Regions from separate parts of the Salinivibrio sp. VGrn1 genome, predicted to be linked through region 2. Evidence: riboswitches for the same ligand, from Rfam matches in the RefSeq annotation. Region 2 holds a riboswitch; the other holds the start of a gene.
The links. Region 2 has a riboswitch for lysine ahead of lysC (lysine-sensitive aspartokinase 3). Riboswitches for the same ligand answer to the same signal wherever they lie in the genome.
Positions count from the first base shown of each region.

Region 1: linked by a shared signal. The riboswitch ahead of EHW56_RS07105 (Na+/H+ antiporter NhaC family protein) and the one ahead of lysC (lysine-sensitive aspartokinase 3) in region 2 are both predicted to bind lysine.

Region 1 is NZ_SATA01000003.1:300,477-307,501, forward strand. It holds gene minC (septum site-determining protein MinC) at 1-425, opposite strand, end outside; gene EHW56_RS07090 (YcgL domain-containing protein) at 695-970, shown strand; gene EHW56_RS07095 (lytic transglycosylase domain-containing protein) at 981-1,952, shown strand; gene EHW56_RS07100 (H-NS family nucleoid-associated regulatory protein) at 2,004-2,429, opposite strand; lysine riboswitch at 2,702-2,883, shown strand; gene EHW56_RS07105 (Na+/H+ antiporter NhaC family protein) at 2,972-4,555, shown strand; gene EHW56_RS07110 (thymidine kinase) at 4,663-5,244, shown strand; gene cspD (cold shock domain-containing protein CspD) at 5,322-5,543, opposite strand; gene clpS (ATP-dependent Clp protease adapter ClpS) at 6,348-6,668, shown strand; gene clpA (ATP-dependent Clp protease ATP-binding subunit ClpA) at 6,714-7,025, shown strand, end outside.
Region 2 is NZ_SATA01000012.1:61,736-68,760, forward strand. It holds gene uvrA (excinuclease ABC subunit UvrA) at 1-631, shown strand, start outside; gene EHW56_RS14230 (Wzy polymerase domain-containing protein) at 631-2,301, shown strand; gene EHW56_RS14235 (alanine--glyoxylate aminotransferase family protein) at 2,298-3,431, opposite strand; lysine riboswitch at 3,695-3,882, shown strand; gene lysC (lysine-sensitive aspartokinase 3) at 3,980-5,368, shown strand; gene metH (methionine synthase) at 5,407-7,025, opposite strand, start outside.

The DNA.
Region 1 (7,025 bases), on a different contig from region 2:
CCGGCACTGACATGATTGAGGATCACCAGATCGGCGTTTTTCGCATAGATTTGCTGACCTGAACGCACGGGGGCGGTGACCACTTTGGCAGGCGGCTGAATCGGATCGGCAACTCGGGATTGCTTGCTTGACTTGAGCACGGCTAGCTGCGCATTCAGCGCAAGCTCGCGTGTATCATTATGGGTGACGCCGGTCAATCCGACGAGAATCATGCCTGTGGCCTGTAAGCACTGCTTTAAGGCACCGATATCAGGACATTGTGATAGACGGCTAATGTCAGCGACAACAGGGGCGCCTTGAAAAAAGGCCGGTGCTTGGGTGACTTTCTCTGTCAAAACATTGGCAGCGGCAGCAAAATTATCGTCAACGAGGTGGAGGACGGAAAGGGTAAAGGTTGAGCCTTTCAACTCCGGTTGTTTGAGCATGTTATTCGATCCCGGTTTTGTCATTTAAACACGAGTCAGACGCGCATTATCAGACGTTGGATAGCATGGTATATTCACAGAGCCAATGCGGCAAGCAGGGTTTGCCGTTGATGCGGCATTTCTCCCTTTAATGGTGTTTTTTTAACGTTTGAATGAGAAATGGCAGCAGAGACGCGTTTTGACACACTTTGCTGCAAAGCTTAACAAACCTTTACCCCGAGATGACAATTTATCGCCAGTAATATGGCATGCTCATGAGGACTTTTGAGATGTATTGCGCAATTTATCGTAGCAAAAAGAAAGAAGGCACCTATCTTTATCTTGCAGAGAAAGATAAATTTGATGATGTGCCTGAGGCATTAATGAATAGCTTTGGGCAACCCGAATTTGCCATGATGATCAACTTAGACAAGCGCGATAAACTGGCTGCTGTTGACATCAATAAGGTTAAACAAAGCCTGCAAAGTGATGGTTTTTTTGTGCAATTGCCCCCGCCACCTGATGCGGCATTGCAGGCCATTCGTAATAAAAACGAAAAACTGTAAAAGGAAGACTATGCGCAAAGGTATGATTTCAGCTTCTATCGCGGCGGCACTTTTGGTGAGCCCTGTGATGGCCAAGCCCGGATTCGAGCAGTATGTGACCACCTTAAAAGCCGAGGCACGAGAGGCGGGCATCAGTGATGCGTTACTTGAGCGTGCGTTTAAGGACGTTGAATACCACGAGCGTGCGGTCAGCTCCGATCGAAATCAACCTGAGCGACGCCTTACGCTGGATGAATATATTCCGCGTGCTGTGCCTGATTGGAAAGTCGCCCAAGCGAAAAAACTGTATCGTGAACATTACGACACGTTGAAAACCATCGGTGAGCAGTACCAAGTTCAGCCGCGTTTTATTGTGGCTTTATGGGGCGTAGAAAGTAATTTTGGCAAACTTCAGGGCAGTTATAATGTGATTGAAGCTTTATCAACATTAGCCTTTGATGGTCGTCGAGAGGCCTTTTTTCGTAAAGAGACCATGGCTGCACTGAAGATATTACAGCAAGGGCACATTGCGCCAGAAGCGATGAAAGGCTCTTGGGCAGGGGCAATGGGCCAATGCCAGTTTATGCCAAGCTCGTTTATTAATTACGCGGTCGATGGCAATCAAGATGGTAAGAAAGACATTTGGCAAACAGAAGCCGATGTTTTTGCGTCTGCTGCGAATTACTTAAAAAAAGCCGGGTGGGATGATACTTATACATGGGGGCGGCAAGTACAGCTACCTGCAGGAATAGATCGTACTTTGCTTGGCACCGACAGTGATAAAGCACACTCATTGAGTGCCTGGCAGACGCGTGGTGTGCGCCGTTTGAATGGTCAGGCGCTACCCGCCGTCGATATCAATGCGTGGTTGATTCAGCCTGATGATGGTAAAGGCAGGGCTTATCTTGTTTATAATAATTATCAGAGTTTATTGAAATGGAATCGCTCGCACTACTTTGCGTTAGCGGTGAGCCATTTGGCAGACAGAATTAAATTTGGTTAAGGGATAAAAAAAAGAGGCTGAGCGCCTCTTTTTTTATGCGGGAATATGGACTTAGGCTTCTTGGCCTGGGATGAGGAAATCTTCCTGCTTAGCCGCACCGCTCTCAATCGCTTCGCGAATCACTTTCGGCATACGACCTTGGCCTGTCCAGGTTTTTTGTGAGCCATCTTCGCCCGTATATTGATATTTTGCTGGACGAGTCGCGCGTTTACCCGATGCTTTGCTCTTGGAAGCACCACCTAACAATGCCACGATTTCTTCTGGGTCAATACCGTCGGCTTCTAACATAGCACGGTATTTTTCTAACTTCTCTAAGCGCTCTTTTTCTTGCGCTTCAGCTTGGCGATCGATTTCTTTGCGCTCTTCAACAACCGTTTGTAATTTTTCTAAGGCTTCGTTCAGTTGCTCAGTAGACATCTCTTTTGCAACTGCGCGTAAGCTACGCAAATTGAGTAAGGCTTTCATTGCATCAGACATTATTGGTTCCTATTTGATTTATATGTTAATTGAAAGAATGATAGCAGTATAATTGAAATATACAATATGACCTATATTAATACGCCATATTGTTCATTAATTGCAAGTTAACCGCAAATTTGACTTTAATTCTATTGTCTTTTTTGAAACAGATGTCTAAAAAAATAGAAGATAAGACGCATTTTATTGGCATCGAGTAAGGTGGGGGTTAATCGACGTTTTTTCAACCATAAATAGTTGCGATAGTAAACACGTTGTGTAGAATGCACCACGCTTAACGTAGAGGTGCGTTGTTTATAAGTCGTGCGCAAGAGGGTGATACCGATGAGAGCGCATAAAAGGAAACAACGCCGAAGCCAATCAGGTCATCACACCGATTGAGCTGGGGCTGTTACCGAATAGGGGCAGCACTGCCATAGTACTTGGAAATACACTATGGAGCGCTACTGTATGTAGGAGGCAAGCTGTTTGCCGTGTGATACCACACCTTACCGTCTTCATTTCTGCAGTAGATCTCCAACCACCTGGTTGACACTGAGATCATGAACTTAACAGATTTTTCTTCATCCGCTTTATCACTGCTTCCCCCTTTATTGGCGCTAGGCCTCGCGATTGCCACACGACGGGTTTTATTGTCGTTGGGCATGGGAATCGTACTGGGTACTGTATTACTGACCGATTTTTCTTTCCTCTCTTCTGGACAGTACTTACTTGAGGTGATCACTGGGCTATTTATTGCTGATGGAGGCTTAAATAGCTGGAATTTAAGTATTCTCGCGTTTCTTATTTTACTCGGTATGATCACTGCGCTCCTGTCTCTTTCTGGAGGGACACGCGCGTTCGCCAATTGGGCGCAAAGCCGGATCAAGAGTAAACGTGGGGCGAAACTGCTCGCCGCTTTTCTCGGCGTATTTATATTTGTCGATGATTATTTCAACAGCTTAGCGGTGGGCGCCGTTTCTCGCCCCGTGACAGATAGATTTCACGTCTCTCGAGCGAAACTGGCTTACATCCTTGACTCCACGGCAGCCCCTATGTGTGTGATCACGCCAGCATCAAGCTGGGGAGCCTATATCATTACCGTGATTGGCTCGATTTTAGTGGCGCATGGTGTGACGGATTACACGGCTCTAGGGGCATTTGTCACCATGATCCCGATGAACTTTTACGCCATTTTTGCCTTGCTCTTAGTGTTTGCGGTGGTTTGGTTTCAACTGGATATTGGCCCGATGCGTCAGTTTGAATATCAGGCGAAAAAAGGCAGTCGATTGGGCGATGAAAGTGAAAACTGCGCTGATATCTGCGATGACTTAGGGATTGAAGAAAGTGATAAAGGCAGCGTGGCTGATTTGGTCGCCCCCATTATTATGCTAGTCGTGGCGACGGTGGGAGCGATGCTATATACCGGCGGGCAGGCCTTGGCCGCTGATGCACAATCCTTTTCTCTCCTCGGCGCGTTTGAAAATACCGATGTCGGCATGTCATTGCTGTGGGGTGGACTGGCGGGTTTAGCTGTGTCCTTAGTGATGACAGGTAAACAAGGTATTGCGGTATCAGATATTGCGAAAACCCTTTGGGTGGGCGCAAAGTCTATGTTTGGCGCGATCCTCATTCTGTTATTTGCTTGGTCAATTGGCCATATTATTGGTGACCTACAAACAGGCAAATATTTGTCGTCTTTAGTTGAGGGGAACTTACCGGCGCAACTCTTGCCTGTGGTGCTCTTCTTGTTGGCGGCAGTGATGGCCTTTGCAACAGGGACGTCGTGGGGGACGTTCGGTATTATGCTTCCTATCGCAGGCGATCTTGCCGCGGCGACAGAGATTGCTCTGATGCTACCTATGCTCTCAGCAGTATTGGCGGGGGCGGTATTTGGCGATCATTGTTCACCAATTTCTGATACCACTATCTTGTCTTCAACAGGGGCACGATGTGGACATATTGACCACGTCGCCACCCAGCTCCCTTATGCTATTGGCGGGGCGCTTGTCTCAACCGTAGGCTTCATGGTGTTAGGCTTTACCGCGTCACTTCTTTGGTCTTTGATGGCGACCGTGTTTGCGTTCGTTGCACTATGTGCTGGGTTAATGTGGCTTAAAAAGCGACCGTGTAAATTGGTCGGTTAATTATCTAGCCTCGCTTCGGCGGGGCTTTTCTTTTTCTGCTAGTGCGGTAGCATGCCTGTTTATTTAATCCAGCTCGCCCAAAACGGGCATTACGTGTAGAGACAGTTATGGCTCAGTTATACTTTTATTATTCGGCAATGAACGCGGGTAAGTCGACCACCTTGTTACAATCGGCCTTTAACTACCAAGAACGCGGTATGCAGCCTCTACTATTTACCGCCGCGATTGATAACCGCTATGGGGTCGGAAAAATTAGTTCTAGAATTGGCTTAGAAGCTGATGCCCACCTGTATGACAATCAGACGTCGCTATTCGAGCACGTTGCGACTATCTTGGCGCAAGAGAAAGTTGACTGTTTATTGATTGATGAGAGCCAATTTTTGACCAAACAGCAAGTCCTTGAGCTCACCGATGTGGTGGATAAGCTGCGGATCCCAGTATTGTGTTATGGATTAAGAACGGATTTTCGTGGTGAGCTGTTTGAAGGGTCGCAGTACTTGTTGGCGTGGGCTGATAAGCTCGTTGAACTGAAAACCGTTTGCCATTGTGGACGTAAAGCGAGTCGAGTTATTCGCCAAGATAGCGAGGGTAATGCCATTGCGGATGGTGATCAGGTGGTGATTGGGGGCAATGAACGTTATGTTTCTGTGTGTCGCCGCCACTACAAACAGATGCTTGGGTTACTCTAGACGGCATTGAGTTCGGTCAAACACAACAAAGGCGAGCGGTAAGCTCGCCTTTTCCATTTGGCCGACCGGATTCAGCGCTATTTAGCCGCTTCTTGATCGACTGGCACAATTTCACTGGCATGGTAGCCTTTTGGTCCTTCCTGAACCTCGTAGTTGACGGTTTGTCCCGCCTTTAATGTCTTATATCCGTCCATCTGGATGGTAGAATAGTGGGCAAACACATCGCCTTCTCCTTCTACCGGACAAATAAAGCCAAATCCTTTTGCATTGTTAAACCATTTTACTGTACCAGTTTCCATGCGACACATCCTTCTTGCATCAAACTTTGCATACCTGCGATAAACGCGTTCATTCCACCTCATCAATCCCGGCAGCGCGGCACTGTTGCCATCACTGATATGATTGAATAGAAGTGACATGGTTAGTTTACCTACCACATGTTTCACTTTAGTAGATACTTTTAGGCAGTCAAGTGTGGGGTATAACTTATAACAGTAATGTAATATCGAATCGAAAAAGTGTGAGGAAGTGGCAATTATTCATTCAACAACAGACATCTCAATTGCATAGTTTTTTAGATTTTACCCTGGATGTTTTCGCTATAAACCCGTGTGATTACAGTGATAGATGCGCTATTACAGGGCTGAACTATTACTTTTTATTCTAATAACTTGCTCTTTAGCCCTTAAGTGTTTGGATTGGCATGATCGCTACTGGCATTACGTAAGGAGTCTACCTGCTTAAAAATGATCATGGAGTGAATATTGTGAATCGAGATAGGCGTGTGCCTATTTCTCACCCGTCGCGCTTGATGCGATCCACCCACACGTTATTTGCTAGCCGGATTGCCTTGTTTTTTATGCATTTTGATGCAGTGAGCGATGACACGTTCGTGTCGCGCGCAGTGAACGAAATGCTGCGTCAGACACTATTACATAATGCAGTGCTTAACAATTGCTCAGGCAAACGGTGTTCGCAATGAAAAGGTTGCTGGAATACAATCTGTGGCTTAACTTTAAGTATAGGTGGACGGGAATCGTGGATGGCAGTAGTGCCCCGCCACATCACTTACCGAGACACCCTAACAATGCATTGAATGAGTTATGAGTAATTGGAACCAGTGGGGTTTGCCTGACGCAGAGGCCGAATCGTCAGAAAAAACCAAGTTGCAACCGCCATCAATGTACAAGGTGGTGCTAAATAATGATGACTATACTCCGATGGAGTTTGTTATCGATGTGCTCCAGACGTTTTTTGCCATGGATGTGGACAAAGCGACGCAAGTCATGCTGACGGTGCACTATGAAGGAAAAGCGGTCTGTGGCGTATTTACCGCCGAGGTCGCTGAAACGAAAGTGGCACAGGTAATGATGTATGCCAAAGAGCATGGCCATCCGCTACTGTGCACGATGGAGAAAGCTTAGCCGGCTCCATCACGCTTTAGCGCGGTTTTTGAGGGAGGTGCCTTTATGCTTAACAAAGAACTTGAAGCCAGTTTGAATGGCGCGTTTGCACGTGCGCGTGAAAAACGCCACGAATTCATGACGGTGGAGCACCTGCTTCTCGCGTTGATCGAAAATGCGGCCGCGCACGATGCGCTGGTCGCGTGCCGTGCAGATTTGGAGGCGCTGCGCAAAGAACTTGATGCGTTTATCGAACAAACCACGCCGCTGATCCCTGCGGACGATGAGTCGCGGGAAACGCAGCCAACGCTAAGCTTCCAGCGAGTACTCCAGCGGGCTGTTTTTCATGTGCAGTCATCCGGTCGTAGCGAAGTAAGC
Region 2 (7,025 bases):
TAACGTGCGCGGCGGTCGCTGCGAAGCGTGCCAAGGTGATGGCGTGATCAAAGTGGAAATGCATTTCTTGCCCGATGTGTATGTACCTTGTGATGTGTGTAAAGGTAAACGTTATAACCGGGAAACATTGGAAGTACGCTATAAAGGCAAAACCATCGATGAAGTCCTTGAGATGACCGTCGAGGACGCGCGTGAGTTTTTCGACGCCGTGCCCGCTATCAAGCGTAAACTGCAAACATTGATGGATGTCGGCCTGAGCTATATTCGCCTTGGCCAAGCGGCCACCACCTTATCGGGGGGTGAAGCACAGCGGGTCAAGTTAGCACGAGAGCTGTCTAAGCGTGACACGGGTAAAACGCTTTACATCCTCGATGAACCAACCACAGGACTTCATTTCCATGATATTCAGCAACTGCTTAATGTCCTGCACCGCTTGCGCGAACAGGGCAACACTATCGTGGTGATTGAGCATAATCTGGATGTGATAAAGACCGCGGACTGGATCATCGACTTAGGGCCAGAGGGCGGTAATGGCGGCGGTGAAATCATCGCGCAAGGTACACCGGAAGCGATCGTGGATGTGCTGGGTAGCCACACAGCCCACTTCCTCAAACCTATGTTGGAGCGATAATGACCTCAGCGCTGCCGCAGAGTCGCGTGATACGAAAGCCGCTAACAACCCCATTTCTACTAACGTTAGCGGCCTTGTGGTTGATCTGCTTACCACTGTACTCGGTGTCTCTCCCGCTGGTTGGCATACGCCACCCTGCAGCGGCGCTTTCCTTGTTAACGCTCGCGTTCACCTTGGGGTTTGCCTGCTTAGAAGTCGTGCGTCAGCATACTTGGCGGGCAAGCCGACTGACCTGGATGCTTGGTTTGGCAACGGGCCTGGCGATTATTCCTTATTACTACCCACACGCTGAGGCACTCAATAGCGGCTATGCCATGGCCGCCTTGATACTTAGCCTCGGTTTCTTCTCCAGCCTTCAACAGTTTGTTTTTAACCATTCGCAGCGGCAAAAGCTACTCGGGGTATTTTTACTCGCCTCTTGGCTAGCGGTACTGTCGGTGTTGGGCAATCAATCACCACCGGGCATGGCGCCTTTTATGTTTAACAACTGGGTGCCTCACTTGCCCCCTGCGGTCACGCATACACTGCTACTTACAGGTCTCACCTTAGCGGCGTATATTCTCGCCAGAGAGCCGAGTGGCCGCTACCGCCATCCCATCAGCCAAAGCTTATTGGCCGTCACCCCTTTGGTTTTTATTCCAGTGTTAGCGATGCAAGGCCAGCCCCTGCTGCTGCTCTTTGCCTTGTGTGCCATCGTGTTACAGCAAGCCTATTTGAGTCGCTTTGCCTCCAGGCGCCAGCACAAAGCTTGGCTTGTGGCAGTCTGTCTCGGCGCGATCCTGGCGATATTTGCCCTCAGTGGTCAAGATAGTTGGCAATGGCTAAGCGACGGCGAGCGACGTGCGTTGGGTTTAGCGTGGCAACAATGGCAGACCACGCCCTTTTTCGGCGTGGGCATGGGGAATGGTAAGCAGGCCTTGCTGTTGCTTTCTGCTTCACAACCCGGCCACCTTGGTCCAGTGAACCTGCCGAGTGCACTGCTGTTTTGGCTGTTGGAAGGAGGCTTATTGATTGGATTGGGCTATGTGTTGGTGATCATGGCGCTCGGCGTCAGGATCCTTCGTGCTCCCTCAGGGACACGGCGGATCTTAATTGCTTTAGTGCTACCTCCGCTCACTGGACTGATGATCTATCCGGTAAGCGGCACCCAGTGGTTCAATGGGGTATTGTTACTCCTTTGGCTATACTGGCTTGATAACCTCACCAGCAAATATCGCCGCTACCCGGTACTCACTCATGGTTACAGCCAACGTGTAGCCAGTCGCACCGTGATCACTGCCCTCGTCATCACGACACTCGTGTGCCTGTCATCCGTATATTTGGCCAATCGTTATTTGCGCGACTCTTTACTCAGCTCGCAACGCTTTGCCTTATACCAGCAACATCCATGGTGGCAGCAAAAGCTCGCCCACGCACAACAAAGCCGTCACTTTCAGGCTAATTTAGCAACTCTGTCTGACACTGAGCGCCAGCAACATCTTAACCAATTATTGCGCCAAGTCGCACAACGACCACGCTTTGCTGGCTATCAGCATGCCTATCAAGTGGCCCTACAAATCGGTGACCGTCAGCGAGCTCGCGATATCCAGCAAGAAGCGCGTTACTTGTATCCAAACGCGGCGAAGGTATGGACAATCCGCCATACCCTACCGGATCATTCAACGCCCTAGCGCAATGCCTCTTCAAGGGCTTTAAGGCACAGGGCAATGTTCTCATCCCTTGCGCCGTAGCCCATTAAGCCGATTCGCCAGGCTTTACCCGCCAAATCACCGAGGCCAGCGCCAATTTCCAAGTTATAGGTGTGAAGTAAATGCTGGCGCACGGCGGCATCATCCACGCCCTCAGGAATATAAACGGCGTTAAGCTGGGGCAAACGATAAGGTTCATCGACCACAAAGCCAATCCCTAAATTGTCCAATCCCGCTTTCAAACGCTGATGCATGGTATCGTGGCGTTGCCACGCGTTCTCAATCCCTTCGTGATACAGTTTGAGCAGGGCTTCATGTAGGGCATATAAACTATTCACGGGTGCCGTGTGGTGGTAGCTACGTTTGCCGTCGCCGCTCCAATACCCCAGCACCAAACTTTGATCGAGAAACCAGCTTTGCACCTTGTGAGTCCGCGCCTGCATTTTTTCTACTGCACGGGGCGAGAATGTCACTGGCGACAAGCCCGGTACACACGACAAACATTTTTGACTGCCTGAATAGACTGCATCTAATTGCCACTCGTCCACCTTCAACGGCACGCCACCGAGTGAGGTCACCGCATCGACAATAGTGAGGCAGCCGTGTTCACGTGCCAAGGTGGCAAGGGCCTGTGCATCAGAGCAAGCGCCTGTGGACGTCTCCGCGTGGACAAATGCGACTATGCTAGCCTCCGGGTGCGCCTTCAAGGCCGCTTCAACCTTTTCAGGATTAACCGGAGCGCCCCAGGCATCATCAACCATGACCGCATGTGCGCCACAACGCTCCACGTTTTCTCGCATCCGGTCGCCAAACACGCCATTGCGACAGACGATCACTGTGTCGCCAGGCTCCACCAAATTGACAAAACAGGCTTCCATCCCCGCACTCCCGGGGGCAGAGACCGCAATGGTAAACGGATTGTCGGTTTGAAAAGCGTACTGCAGTAGCTGCTTGACCTCATCCATCATGCCAATGAATAAGGGGTCAAGATGCCCCAATGTCGGCTTGCTCAATGATTGCAGCACCGACGGGTAAATGTCAGAGGGCCCTGGCCCCATCAATGTGCGAGCGACGGGTTGAAAAGACTGAATATCGGAAATTGCACGAGCCATCACGAATCCTTGTTGTTGGTACCGAGGCTCACCGTTATAGCATATTTTTTCGCCATCCCCCTAGCCTCTGGCACATGAACTGTGTGATCGCTAGCGGCGATTTATGTTTCTTTTCAGTGCCGATAGGGCGCAATGGCCTCCTTTCCCTCGGTGAAAGCGGGGGCTGGGCAGTGCTCCCCCATCAAGAGCAAAAACACGGTTGACACCCTGCGACCACACCCGTAATGTTAAAACTGTTCATGCGGTCACCAACCCATGACTGAACATGCAGAAGAGGTGCATTTCTCAGGCAGTTATCAGGCGGAGCCCCACTCCTAAGCGTGATAACCAGGGGAGACAATGCCGAGGTGGCGTAAAATCGGGGTCGATACGCTGCCGGCCTTGAAGGCTGAATCCTTCAGGCTGTCACTTGTCATCCATATGGACAGACAGGTGGAGCGCTTCTGGCAGAATGCCTGCCGTTTGCTCTTCCTACCTTGTCGCGGTATTTATCGCGGTCACGATGTGACTTCTGATGTTCCCCACTGACTTTTGAATATATTGAATCAATGAGCACGAGCTCAAAAGGGGAAAAGGACGTGAACCCGTTACCATCAATTTCAGTCGCTAAGTTTGGCGGCACCAGTGTCGGGACGCTAGAGGCGATGCAGAAAAGCGCCGCGGTTATCGAGCAAAACCCGCAAACCCGTTTAATCGTGATCAGTGCGTGCGCCGGAGTGACCAATCATTTAGTCGCGCTCGCAAAAGGGATCAGCGACCCTGACGTGCGCCAAGCCAAGTTGGACGCCATTAATGCCACTCACCAAGCAATATTGCAGCAACTTCCTGATTGCCAAAACACGCAAGCAGCCGTCGAGCACTGGCATCTCGCCATTGCCGAGTATGCCGAAAAAGCGGCCATCATTCCTGACACAGCGCTAACGGATGCGTTAGTTGCCTGCGGCGAGCTGATCTCAACCCATATTTTCACCCATTTGCTCAACAGCCGAGGTATAACCGCTTTGAGAGTAGATGCGCGTGAATTGCTGCGCACCGACAGCCAGTTTGGCTGTGCCCAGCCTGACCCACAACAGACGCGAACACAGTGCCACGACCAATTGCTTCCGCATTTAGCCACACATCGAGTGGTCACCCAAGGGTTTATCGGCGCGGATGCCCACGGACAAACCACCACCTTAGGCCGTGGTGGTAGCGACTACAGTGCAGCACTGTTCGCCGAAGCCGTGGACGCAGAGAGTTTGGCCATTTGGACCGATGTGCCCGGGATTTATACCACCGACCCGCGGATTGCCGAACAAGCGCGCCCAATCAGTGAGATTAGTTTTAGCGAAGCCTCAGAAATGGCCACGTTTGGTGCCAAAATCCTGCACCCGTCCACCTTGCTGCCTGCAGTACGCCAACATATACCAGTGTTTGTCGGGGCCGCGAGAGCGCCTGAGCAAGGCGGCACCTGGATCCGCGAGCACGCGCACTCGGCACCGCTGTTTCGTGCCGTCGCCTTACGACGAAACCAAACCATGGTGACACTAACCAGCTTAAACATGTTCCATGCATATGGTTTTTTGGCCAAAGTATTTGAGGTTTTGGCACGATTTGAAATCTCGGTGGACTTGATCACCACCTCGGAGGTCAGTGTCGCTTTAACCCTTGATCAAACCAACACTCAGGGCGACGCGCCGCAGCTGCCACAAGCGGCTATCGCCGAGCTGACCCAGTTATGTCATGTCGAGATCTGCGAGAACCTGGCGGTGGTAGCGCTGATTGGCAATGATATGAATCATACTGCTGGCGCGACAGCACCGGTGTTCAGTGCCTTAGCACAACATAAACTACGCATGATTTGCTACGGTGCCAGCAACCACAATGTATGTGTTGTGGTTGAAGATGACGATGCCACCCAGGTGGTGCAGCGGTTACACGCGGACTTATTTGAATAATAAAAAAGCCAGCACAGCCAATGTGCTGGCTTCTTTCGTTAGCCGTTTAAGTTCGGCCCGAGCCATTTCTCCGCTTCTTCGCTGCTCCACCCTTTGCGTGCTGCGTAGCTGTCTCGCTGATCGTTTTGGATCTTCGCCACCGCAAAGTAACGTGACTCAGGGTGGGAAAAATACCAACCTGAGACCGACGCCCCCGGCCACATGGCATAGCTTTCGGTAAGTGTCATCCCCGTATGTGCTTCTACCGACAGCAATTGCCAAATTTTGCCTTTCTCACTGTGTTCAGGACAGGCGGCATAACCCGGCGCTGGCCGGATCCCTTGGTATTGCTCGCGGATCAGCGCATCGTTATCGAGCGTCTCATCGGGCGCATAGCCCCACAAGGTAATCCGAATTTGCTGATGGAGGTACTCTGCAAAGGCTTCTGCGAGTCTATCGGCGACCGCCTGGATCATGATCGCGTTATAATCATCCCCTTTCGCTTTGTATTCTTCCGCCAAGGCATATTCGCCAATACCACCTGTCACCGCAAATGCACCAATCCAATCCGGCTGGCCACTGCTTTTTGGCGCAATAAAGTCCGACAAGCAATAGTTGGCACCACGTGGCTTTTTCGTTTGCTGACGCAAGTGGTTCAGTACGGTGAGCGTCGCTTGGCGAGACCCATCATCATAGACTTCAATATCATCCTCAACGCTGTTGGCAGGAAAAAGGCCACACACTCCCTTCGCGGCGACCAAGCCTTCTGCCTCGAAACGATCGATCCAAGCATTGGCGTCTTTATACAAACGGCGCGCTTCCTCACCCACTAGTTCGTGATCCAAAATCGCCGGGAATTTGCCACTGAGTGACCACGTCATAAAGAAGGGTGTCCAGTCGATATACTGACGTAAGGTCGCTATCGAGACATCATCGTAAACATGCACGCCCGGCTTCAACGGCTGCGGAGGAGCATAGTTTGCCCAGTCCGTTTGCCACTTATTGTCCCGCGCCTGCTCAAGGGTGACGGGAGCGGTTCGAGGCGTTTTGCGTTGATGTTGCTCACGCACCGCCGCATAGTCTTTGGTTAAACGGGCCACAAAATCCGGCCGCTGAGTCTGTGACAGCAACGATGAGCACACCCCCACGGCACGTGACGCGTTGGGCACATAGACCACGGGCGCATGGTAATGCTGTTCAATCTTCACCGCGGTATGGGCTTTGGACGTGGTCGCGCCGCCAATAAGCAAAGGAATATCAAACCCTTGGCGCTCCATCTCTTTCGCCACGTTCACCATCTCATCTAACGATGGGGTAATCAGGCCTGATAAACCAATAATATCGACGTTTTCCTCACGCGCCACCGACAGGATCTTATCGGTCGGCACCATCACGCCGAGATCAATAATCTCGAAGTTATTACATTGCAGCACCACGCCAACAATGTTTTTGCCAATGTCATGCACATCCCCTTTAACCGTGGCGAGCAAGATCTTGCCATTGGTCTGTCCTTGCTGCTTTTCAGCATTGATGTAGGGCTCAAGGTAAGCCACCGCCTGCTTCATCACCCGTGCCGACTTCACCACTTGTGGCAGGAACATCTTGCCTTCACCAAACAAGTCCCCGACCACGTTCATGCCTGCCATCAGCGGGCCTTCAATCACTTCTAGAGGTTTAC